DNA from 3 places in the Neobacillus sp. DFD-2R genome. Region 3 is predicted to be linked to each of the others. Evidence: riboswitches for the same ligand, from Rfam matches in the RefSeq annotation. Region 3 holds a riboswitch; each other region holds the start of a gene.
What was found. Region 3 has a riboswitch for lysine ahead of dapA (4-hydroxy-tetrahydrodipicolinate synthase). Riboswitches for the same ligand answer to the same signal wherever they lie in the genome.

Region 1 (3,286 bases), 1.4 Mb from region 3:
TCGTAAATTTATAGACAAGCCATAAAATCAGGAACAATGGTAAACCGATGTAAGAAACTAAAACGCCATTCCAATCGACATGATCTCCCATAAATGCTGAGTAGTTTTGTCCTAAAACAACAAATCCACAGACAGCAAAAGCGAAGATTGGTCCAAATGGGAAGAATTTTGATTTATAAGGTAATAAGTTTAAGTCTTTACCTTGGGCAACATATGCCTTCCGGAAACGGTAATGACAAATGGCAATTCCGAGCCATGCGATAAATCCCGACATTCCGGAAGCGTTTAATAACCATACATAAACAGTGCCATCTCCAAATAAAGAAGCAAGGAATGCGAGCGTACCTACTAACGAAGTGACAATTAATGCATTAACGGGTACACCATTTTTGTTTAATTTACCAAGGAATTTAGGTGCATTGCCTTGACGTGCTAAATCCCACAGCATACGAGTTGAAGCGTACATTCCTGAATTTCCTGCAGATAATACTGCTGTTAAAATGACAGCATTCATAACAGATGCAGCGAAGGCAATTCCTGCCTTTTGAAAAACAAGTGTAAAAGGAGATACACTTACATCACTATTTGCCAAAGAACTGTTTGTATAAGGAATCAAAAGTCCAATTACTAGGATAGCTAATACATAGAATAAAAGAATACGCCAGAATACTTGTTTTACAGCACGAGGAATTGATTTGGACGGGTCATCCGTTTCTCCTGCAGCAACCCCTAAAAGTTCTGTTCCTTGGAAGGAGAAGCCAGCTGCCATAAAGATTCCCAGCATGGACATAAAGCCGCCATGGAATGGTGCATCGCCAATCGTGAAGTTTTTAAAGCCGATTACGTGACCACCCATAATCCCAAAAATCATCAATGCACCAGCAATAACAAAGATAATAACGGTAACTACTTTAATAAGTGAGAACCAGTATTCAGCCTCCCCGAAACCCTTTACAGAAAGATAATTTAATAGAAACATAATGATTAAAAAGACTGCGCTCCATATAAATGAAGGAGTATGCGGAAACCAGAACTTCATAATCATCGTTACCGCAGATAATTCGGCAGCAATTGTAATCGCCCAGTTATACCAGTAATTCCACCCAAGGGCGAAGCCGAGGGAAGGATCTACAAATTTGTTTGCATATGTGCTAAAGCTTCCTGCAACAGGCATATAGGCACCCATTTCGGCAAGGCTGGTCATTAAAAAATAAACCATGACACCAATTACAAGATAGGAAAGAAGGGCACCTCCGGGACCGGCAGAATGGATAGCTCCACCACTGGCAAGAAATAAACCGGTACCAATTGTTCCTCCCAGTGAAATCATTGTAAGGTGACGAGCTTTTAAGCTTCGTTTTAATTCCGTTGCTTCATTTTTAGGTGTATAACTTTCTTTTATTACACGTGCAGTTTGCATTGTCTTGACTCCTTTTATTTATTTTTGGAAGGAGTTTGGAATAAAAAATACCATCGAAGTAGAATCGATGGCATTGTCAATACCCCGCATCATACCTTCCGAAAGATAGCTCAACACGAATGGCTGGCAGGGCCAAACGTGACAGTTCTGTTCCTATTTGGAGACAGCCCCAGCATGCTTTTCCAGAGATGAAAGCACACTTCGGCAGCTTTTCCTTTCTAACGGAGTCAGGGATATCTCTGCATCTCATCCGTTATACTAATAAAAACCGCGACCTCTACCTCATCGGTTTGATGAGGATTTATGATATGAAATTAATATACTCCTAAAGTATAAATACTATTGTAAAATTGTCAATGTATTCTCGTTAAAAATATAACAGAGCAAAATTATATTATAGCATGAATATTGATTTTATGTGTATAAATATTCACTTTAAGAATCAAGTTAATCTTTAGTTTGTATTGAAAAAACGAGTGGGAAATGGGTAAAGAAGCAACAAAATTGTAATTGACAGATAATTTATTATTATTATAAAAAACTTTTAAATTTACATTAGCGATAAGAATCGGTATTATTTTCTAAAAGAAATATGGCAGGTGTGAGGAGGACTTTTCCGTGAGATTTATTGGAATTATTATCGGATCCCTTATCGTTGTAGTGGGATTTAACCTTTTCTTAATCCCCCATGAAGTGTTAAGTAGTGGGCTAAGCGGGATCTCAATGATTTTGGGGATGATTACTCCTCTTAATACAGGGCTGGCAAACTTCCTATTGAACTTTCCGTTATTAATTATCGGATATAAAATGATTGGCAAAAAGTTTGTCTTGAATTCAATCTTTTCTGTATTGATTATATCTTTAGGTCTATATTTAGTTCCTGTCCATGAAATTGCGAAGGATACAATTCTATCTTCGATCTTCGGTGGTGCCTTAACAGGACTGGGGGTAGGGATTGTCTTCCGTTGTTCAGGATCAACTGGCGGATTTGACATCATTGGTATGATTATTGCGAGAAAAAGAGACTTTCCAATCGGTGTTTTGCTTTCGGGTATGAACGCAGTTGTTATCGTAATCAGTGGCTTTTTGTTTAATTGGGATTCGGCGCTTAATACATTAGTTTCCATCTATGTAACCGGAAAAGTTGTGGATACCATATACACTGATCATGCGAAGCTGACAATCATGATTATTACCAATAAGGGTGAGGAAATGAGGAAGCATTTGCTTACCAATTTGTATAGAGGCTTAACAATCATGGATGGTGTTGGCGGTTATTCGAATGATAAACGTAATATTTTAGTTACTGTAATTTCCCGTTATGAACTAAATGAAGTAAAGAACCTCATTTCGGAGGTCGACACAGATGCATTCGTTAATATTACTGAAACGATAGAAGTTATGGGGCTTTTTCATCGACCAAGCCCGAAATAAAAATAACCCCGGAATGGGGTTATTTTTATTTCAGTTAATTATTAAATCGATTTTTTTAGTATCAACAAATAATTCTGAATTCTGATATACTAAAATAATGGATAAAAATCCTATGGCTATAGTAAAAAGGGTTGGAATTGAAACAGAAAAAAGAAGGGAAGGGAATCAATGCGGTCCATTATATTAGGCATTTTTGCCGCTTTCTTTTTTGCATTTACATTTATTCTTAACAGGAAGATGGACCTGGCAGGAGGAAGTTGGATTTGGAGTTCTTCATTAAGGTATTTCTTTATGGTACCATTTCTCTTAATAATCGTAATAGGTAGAAGAAACCTTAAATCACTGCTAAGTGAAATGAAAAAGCAGCCGGGTGCATGGTTTATCTGGAGCTCTGTCGGCTTCGGATTATTTTATGCTCCGATTTGTTTTTCA
Region 2 (3,286 bases), 2.1 Mb from region 3:
AAGTTTCATTCATTTCTTTTTGATTTGTCGAAAAAACTGTAATGAAATAAAAAACAAATTGTATATAATAGAATGATAGAAAGAGGGGAGACTTTTGAAAGATAGTACTGTAATAGAACGTGATATCAATTCAGATGAATCAAGAACTGTTTCAATTTTTGGTTATGAATTAATCAGGGAAACCGTTTTGCCTGAGATTCTGGGCAAAGATACCCCGGAAATCCTGTACTGGGCCGGCAAACGACTGGCGAGAAAATATCCTTTGCATACTTATGATGAAATTATTGAATTTTTCTCCTCAGCCTCTTGGGGCCAATTAGAGATTAAAAGTGAAAATAAGGATGAAATGGAATTTGAGCTAATGAGCCCTCTCATAGTATCGCGGGTAAAATCGAAAGCCGAGCATTTTTTTCAACTGGAAGCCGGGTTTTTAGCCCAACAAATTGAACTCCAAAAAGAGGTCATTGCCGAAACCTTTGAACATCCTGTCAAAAAATCCAATAAAGTCCAATTCACCGTCAAATGGGATAAAAAAGATCAAATCTAAAAGGATAAAAGCTTTCATAGGAAAATTGACTCTCCCTATGAAAGCTTTTCTTTTTTTGTTTATCCACCCAAGGTGGACATTTCCCGAAAATGTCCACCAACGGTGTCAGGCACCTTGTGAAAGTCCGAACGCTTCATGCAGGGCTTCGACTGCTTTAAGCATGTTTTTTTCTTCGACGACGGCTGATACTTTGATTTCTGAAGTGCTGACCATTTTTACTTGGATATCGTTTGCTGCAAGGACTTCAAACATTCTTGCCGCTACCCCCGGATTGGAGATCATTCCTGAGCCGACAATAGATACTTTAGCTAGTTTGTTTTCGGCATCAAGTTGGTCATAGTTCAATGATTCTTTATTATCTTCAAGTACACGTAAGGTTTCCATTAAATCTTCCGTTTTAATAGAGAAGGAAAGATTTGCTGTTTCTGCTTCTGTTGTACTTTGAATGATAATGTCTACGTTGATATGATTATGAGCTAATGTTGTAAAAATTGTTGATAGGCTGGTTAATGAATTTGTTAAGCCTAATACGGTAACTTTAGTAATTTCTTCTTCAAATGCGACTCCACGGACAACTAAATTTTGTTCCATTGTTGCTTCCCCCTCAATGACTGTTCCTTCAATTTTCTCCATGCTTGAGCGAACCTCAAGCCGAACATTATAATTTTTAGCAAACTCAACTGCCCTCGGATGTAACACCCCTGCACCCAAATTGGCAAGCTCAAGCATTTCATCATAGGAGACAGATAATAGTTTACGTGCATTTTTGATATACCTTGGGTCTGTTGTGAAAACCCCGGTCACATCGGTATAGATATCGCACTTATCTGCTTTTAATGCCGCCGCTAAAGCTACTGCAGTTGTGTCGGAGCCGCCACGGCCAAGAGTGGTAATTTCACCATTTTCAGTGATTCCCTGGAAGCCGGCAACAATTACAACCTTCCCGGCCGATAACTCACTCTCAATTGCCTCAGTATTTATTTTCGTAATTCGGGCATTTCCGTGAATTGGTTCTGTGATGATTCCTGCCTGCCAGCCTGTAAAAGAAACGGCACCCAATCCTTTTTGATTTAAAGCCATTGACAACAAGGCAATTGTCACCTGTTCCCCGGTCGTTAAAAGCATATCCATTTCCCTTTTATTAGGCTGAGGGGAAATTTCTTTTGCCAGATTGACGAGTTGGTCTGTTGATTTTCCCATCGCTGAAACGACGACAACAACATTGTTGCCTTTTTCCGTTTCTTGCCTTACACATTCAGCTACATTTAAAATTCTTTCAACACTTCCAACGGAAGTTCCACCGAATTTTTGAACTATTAATCCCATTGTTTCCCCTTCTTTCAATTGATGCTAAACTTTAGTTTTCTCTAAAAAACAAAAAAAGCAATGAGAAGGCATCTCATTGCTTGAATAACACAAAAAAAATTTGTGCAGACAATGTAAGATAGCTCTCCAAGACATACGTCCTGACAATCCGGCATTTATTCAATACAGGACCAGCAAAGAAAGAAATGAGACTCTCTCCACTTCGGCGAACATTCCCTTTCAAAGTTCTTCATTGAAGCTCATCCTTCTCAGAACCTTTACTCTTGAAGCTCGCACCTCTACCTTCACTTTAACACTTAAAAGTGATAGTAAATTAAATTTTCATTCATTATAGCATAGCCATTTTTTTCTGACAATCACTCTGTACGAAGTTTGTTGATTAATTCTTCTGCTACATTGGCAGGGATTCCAATTGCCGTAAACTCCTCGATACCTGCTTCCTTCATTTTTTTCACTGAGCCAAAATGTTTTAATAATAATTTTTTTCGTTTTTCGCCAATTCCAGGAATATCATCCAGAAGGGATTGAAAAGCACTTTTCCCGCGAATTTGACGATGAAACGTAATCGCAAATCGGTGGACTTCATCCTGAATTCTTTGCAGCAAATAAAATTCCTGGCTGTTTCTTGCCAGCGGAACAATTTCCAATGGATTACCGTAAAGCAATTGTGATGTTCGGTGTTTTTCATCTTTTACAAGTCCTGATAATGGTATGTCCAAACCCAGTTCATTCTCCAAAACATCTCTTACAGCCTCAACATGCCCTTTGCCGCCGTCAATAATAATTAAATCCGGAAGCGGAAGGTTTTCCTTCAAAGCGCGAGAGTACCTTCTTCTCGTCACTTCCCTCATTGATTCATAATCATCGGGCCCCTGTACTGATTTAATTTTATACTTCCGGTATTCCCGTTTATTTGCCTTACCGTCAATAAAAACAACCATAGCCGAAACAGGGTCCGTACCCTGAATATTGGAATTATCAAATGCCTCGATCCGATGCGGGGTATAAATACCAAGCAGGTTTCCTAACGTTTCAATCGCCTTCGTTGTTCTTTCTTCATCTTTTTCAATCAGCGAAAATTTCTCATTCAAAGCAATCTTCGCATTTTTGATAGCCATTTTAACGAGGTCCTTTTTCTGTCCGCGCTGCGGCTTTAGCACCTTTATCTCAAGAAGCTGTTCCGCCAAATTCAAATCAATTTCATCCTGAATAAGGATCTCTTTTGGTTTAAAATGATTCGGTTTCGTATAAAACTGTCCCAAGAAGGTTAAAATTTCTTCCTCAGGCTCATTATAAATTGGAAAAGTTGAAACATCTCTTTCAATGAGTTTTCCTTGACGGACAAAAAAGACCTGGACACACATCCACCCTTTATCAACCGCATACCCAAAGACATCTCGATCGGTAAAATCC
Region 3 (3,286 bases):
CTGGATCAAGTTGCTTCAACTTCTGCTGCACGCCATAGCCGGAGTGAATGTGTAACAGCTTCAACTGATTCTGTTGACTTTTTACATCCTATTCGAACAACTGATTCCGTCCATTTTGATTCCTATGTAACATGGACAGGTACGTCATCAATGGAAGTGTTCGTAAAGATTATTGCTGAAAATTTAAAAAGCGGTGAACGTAAGGTGGCAGCAACTGCTCTATTAACATTTGTCGCACTTGATGAAAATAAACGCCCGGCGCGTGTTCCACAAGTCATTCCGGAAACAGCGGAAGAGAAAAAATTACATGAAACAGCACCTGACCGAGCAAAAATGCGTAAAGAAAGAAAACAAAAAAGTAAAGAACTGGCAGAGTTTTTAACAACGAATTATCCATGGGACGAAAATGCTTTAAAGGAATTCGTTTAGCGGACTGTCCGCAATGAAACTTTCTGATAGGAATTTAATCAGAGTTGAGCAAAATACTATTTAAAAACACATGGTGCTTTTGACTTACCTGGCGAAATGTGAATTATAGATAGCAAAAAATAGGCTGCCTTCATTCCAAATCATTTTGGAGTGATGCAGCCTATTTTTTCTTGTATTCCTTAAGGAATACAAAAAGCAATTTTAATCGAATTAGATAAGTACTTCTGTTTTGTCAGCTGCAAGAATACTTTCCAGCGCCTTTTTTTCTGCATCATTTATTGGAACCAATGGTAAGCGGACACCGCCAACATTGATTCCGGTCATATTTAATGCTGCTTTTACAGGTGTTGGATTTGGTGCGGAAAATAATGCTTTCATTATTGGAAGCAGTCTGCGATGCGCTGAAGCAGCATCCTGGAGATTGCCGTTTTTAAAATTACTAATCATTTCTTGCATTTCATTCCCAATGATATGGGAAGCAACGGAAATAATTCCGGTTCCGCCGATCGCTAATACCGGTAAAGTTAAACCATCATCACCACTGTACAATGTAAAGTCATTTGGGGTTTGGCTAATGATGTCTGACATGGCATCCAAGTTACCGCTTGCTTCTTTTATGGAAACAATATTGTCAATCTTCGAAAGACGGACAATGGTCTCTACAGACATGTTAACAACGCTTCGTCCCGGGATATTGTAAAGCATAACCGGTAATCGTGTTGATTCGGCAATCGCTTTAAAATGTTGATATAATCCTTCTTGAGACGGTTTGTTGTAGTATGGAACGACGAGCATAATCCCATCCACTCCTGCTTCCTCAGCAAGACTTGTTAAGCTGATGGAGGCTTTCGTGTTATTTGATCCAGTCCCGGCAATAACCGGAATTCTACCATCGACAACCTCTACAACAAATTTAAACAACGCTACTTTTTCTTCTGTTGTTAAGGTAGGGGACTCGCCGGTGGTACCGGCAATAACTAATCCATCCGTTCCATTAGCAATTAAATAATTGACTAAAGCTCTCGTCGCGTTAAAATCAACCTCGCCATTTTGATCAAATGGCGTAACCATTGCAGTTAAAATCTGGCCAAAATTCATAATTTCTCACCCTTTTAATAGATTTTTAAAATTAGAGGTGGTGGTTAAGGCCGTTCAAAATCAACGCAAAAAAGCAACAACGAGGGTTCGCTGTTGCAGTAGAAACATTCAATAAAAACAAGTTCCCATGCGTGAGATAGCCCTCCATATAGTTTCCTATATGACAGTTCAGTATTTCTTCAATAGCTGAACCAGCTTCAAGAATAATGAGAATCTTTTAGCTTCGGCAAATTCCCCTTTCCACAATCGTCAATGGATCTCATTATCCTCACATTGCGTACTAATGGTCTTTGCGCCTCTATCCTCACTTCAAAAGGTTTGAAGTAAGAAAAATATTTAATTGTATGTAATATAACAGGAAATTCCTTTTAATACAAGGGTATTTGGATATCTTTTATCTAACTTTATTTTTTGGGTTTTTATATAATGAAGAAATTAGTCACTCGTGTAAAATAAAATAGAGGTGGGAAAAGAATGATAGTAAATAATATCCTAGTGGTTAGCCCAATGTACAAAGAACTAAAGACTTTAATAGAAAAGGAAGACTTCCGTCAAAATTTTCGCTATAAGCCTGAGGATGGGCTTACCCAGGCTGATTTAGGGTGGGCCGACGCTTTAGTTTCTTTCAATTTAAAATCTAATTATGATTATAGTCATGTAAAATGGGTACACTCCCTGGGTGCGGGCGTTGACCGTTTTTTATTTAAAAAAGACTGGAAGGAAGCTGTTTTACTAACAAGAACCATTTGTTCCTTTGGACAAAGAATTGCAGAGTATTGTTTAAGCTACATCCTGAAAGATTTACAGTTTCACGACCAATTTCATGAAATAAAGCGCCAAAATAAATGGCAGCCCATAACTCCGAAGTTATTGAATGAACAAAAGGTCATGATCTATGGAACCGGTGAGATTGGACAAAAAACGGCTAAGATTTTGGCTGGACTTGGAGTAGAAGTATACGGTGTATCTTTAAGCGGGAAGGAAAAAGATTATTTTCACGAGGTTATGCCGGCTTGTTCCCATTTTTCACGATTAAGTGAAATGAATTACATCATTAATACCTTGCCATTAACCGAACAAACAGCAAATTTATTCGATGAGAATCTCTTTTCACATTTATCAAATGCAGGACTTATTAATGTGGGAAGGGGTGCATCCCTTGATGAGGAAGCCTTACTAAATGCTTTAAATGATAATCATGTCAGATTTGCCGTTCTCGATGTATTTTCACAAGAGCCGCTTCCCGAGAATCATCCATTTTGGAATCATCCAAATATACATATCACCCCACATATTTCTGCTGTAACAACACCTAATGAGGGTGCTGCATGTTTTATCGAAACACTGAAAAACATTGAAGAAAATAAGCCCCTTCATAATAAGGTGGATACAAAAAAAGGCTATTAAATTGTTTTTTGTAAAAATGAAGAAGAGAGTACTCATTCGTTGGTGAGTGCTCTTTTTGGATTTTCAAAACGAATTTAATAAAGTTTATTTATCAGAAACCATGTTTGTCTTCCTAACAAGATGATTGAATGGAAAGGGTATTCTTGCCATAATCAAAAAACATACTAATATATTCGATTGGAGGTACTGATTTTCAAAAGCCAATCATACACTTTATACACTTATTAATGAGAGGAGGAAATACGTTGATTAGCAGCAAATGGGAGGTAGCGGATTTTCTTACAAACTTCGAGACATTTGCCTATTGGAATGGAGAAAAATTTTATCTTACCCTGGAAACTGAAAATCCAAA

Region 1: another riboswitch for lysine. It lies ahead of AC3ANV_RS10105 (amino acid permease); the one in region 3 lies ahead of dapA (4-hydroxy-tetrahydrodipicolinate synthase).
Region 2: another riboswitch for lysine. It lies ahead of AC3ANV_RS06555 (aspartate kinase); the one in region 3 lies ahead of dapA (4-hydroxy-tetrahydrodipicolinate synthase).

The regions. Positions count from the first base shown of each region.
Region 1 covers NZ_CM173228.1:2,018,557-2,021,842, forward strand. The annotation lists gene AC3ANV_RS10105 (amino acid permease) at 1-1,420, opposite strand, end outside; lysine riboswitch at 1,519-1,708, opposite strand; gene AC3ANV_RS10110 (YitT family protein) at 2,039-2,854, shown strand; gene AC3ANV_RS10115 (DMT family transporter) at 3,023-3,286, shown strand, end outside.
Region 2 covers NZ_CM173228.1:1,361,407-1,364,692, reverse strand. The annotation lists gene AC3ANV_RS06560 (YslB family protein) at 95-547, shown strand; gene AC3ANV_RS06555 (aspartate kinase) at 653-1,873, opposite strand; lysine riboswitch at 1,985-2,162, opposite strand; gene uvrC (excinuclease ABC subunit UvrC) at 2,230-3,286, opposite strand, start outside.
Region 3 covers NZ_CM173228.1:3,429,659-3,432,944, reverse strand. The annotation lists gene AC3ANV_RS17210 (acyl-CoA thioesterase) at 1-429, shown strand, start outside; gene dapA (4-hydroxy-tetrahydrodipicolinate synthase) at 640-1,527, opposite strand; lysine riboswitch at 1,657-1,836, opposite strand; gene AC3ANV_RS17200 (D-2-hydroxyacid dehydrogenase) at 2,002-2,934, shown strand; gene AC3ANV_RS17195 (hypothetical protein) at 3,180-3,286, shown strand, end outside.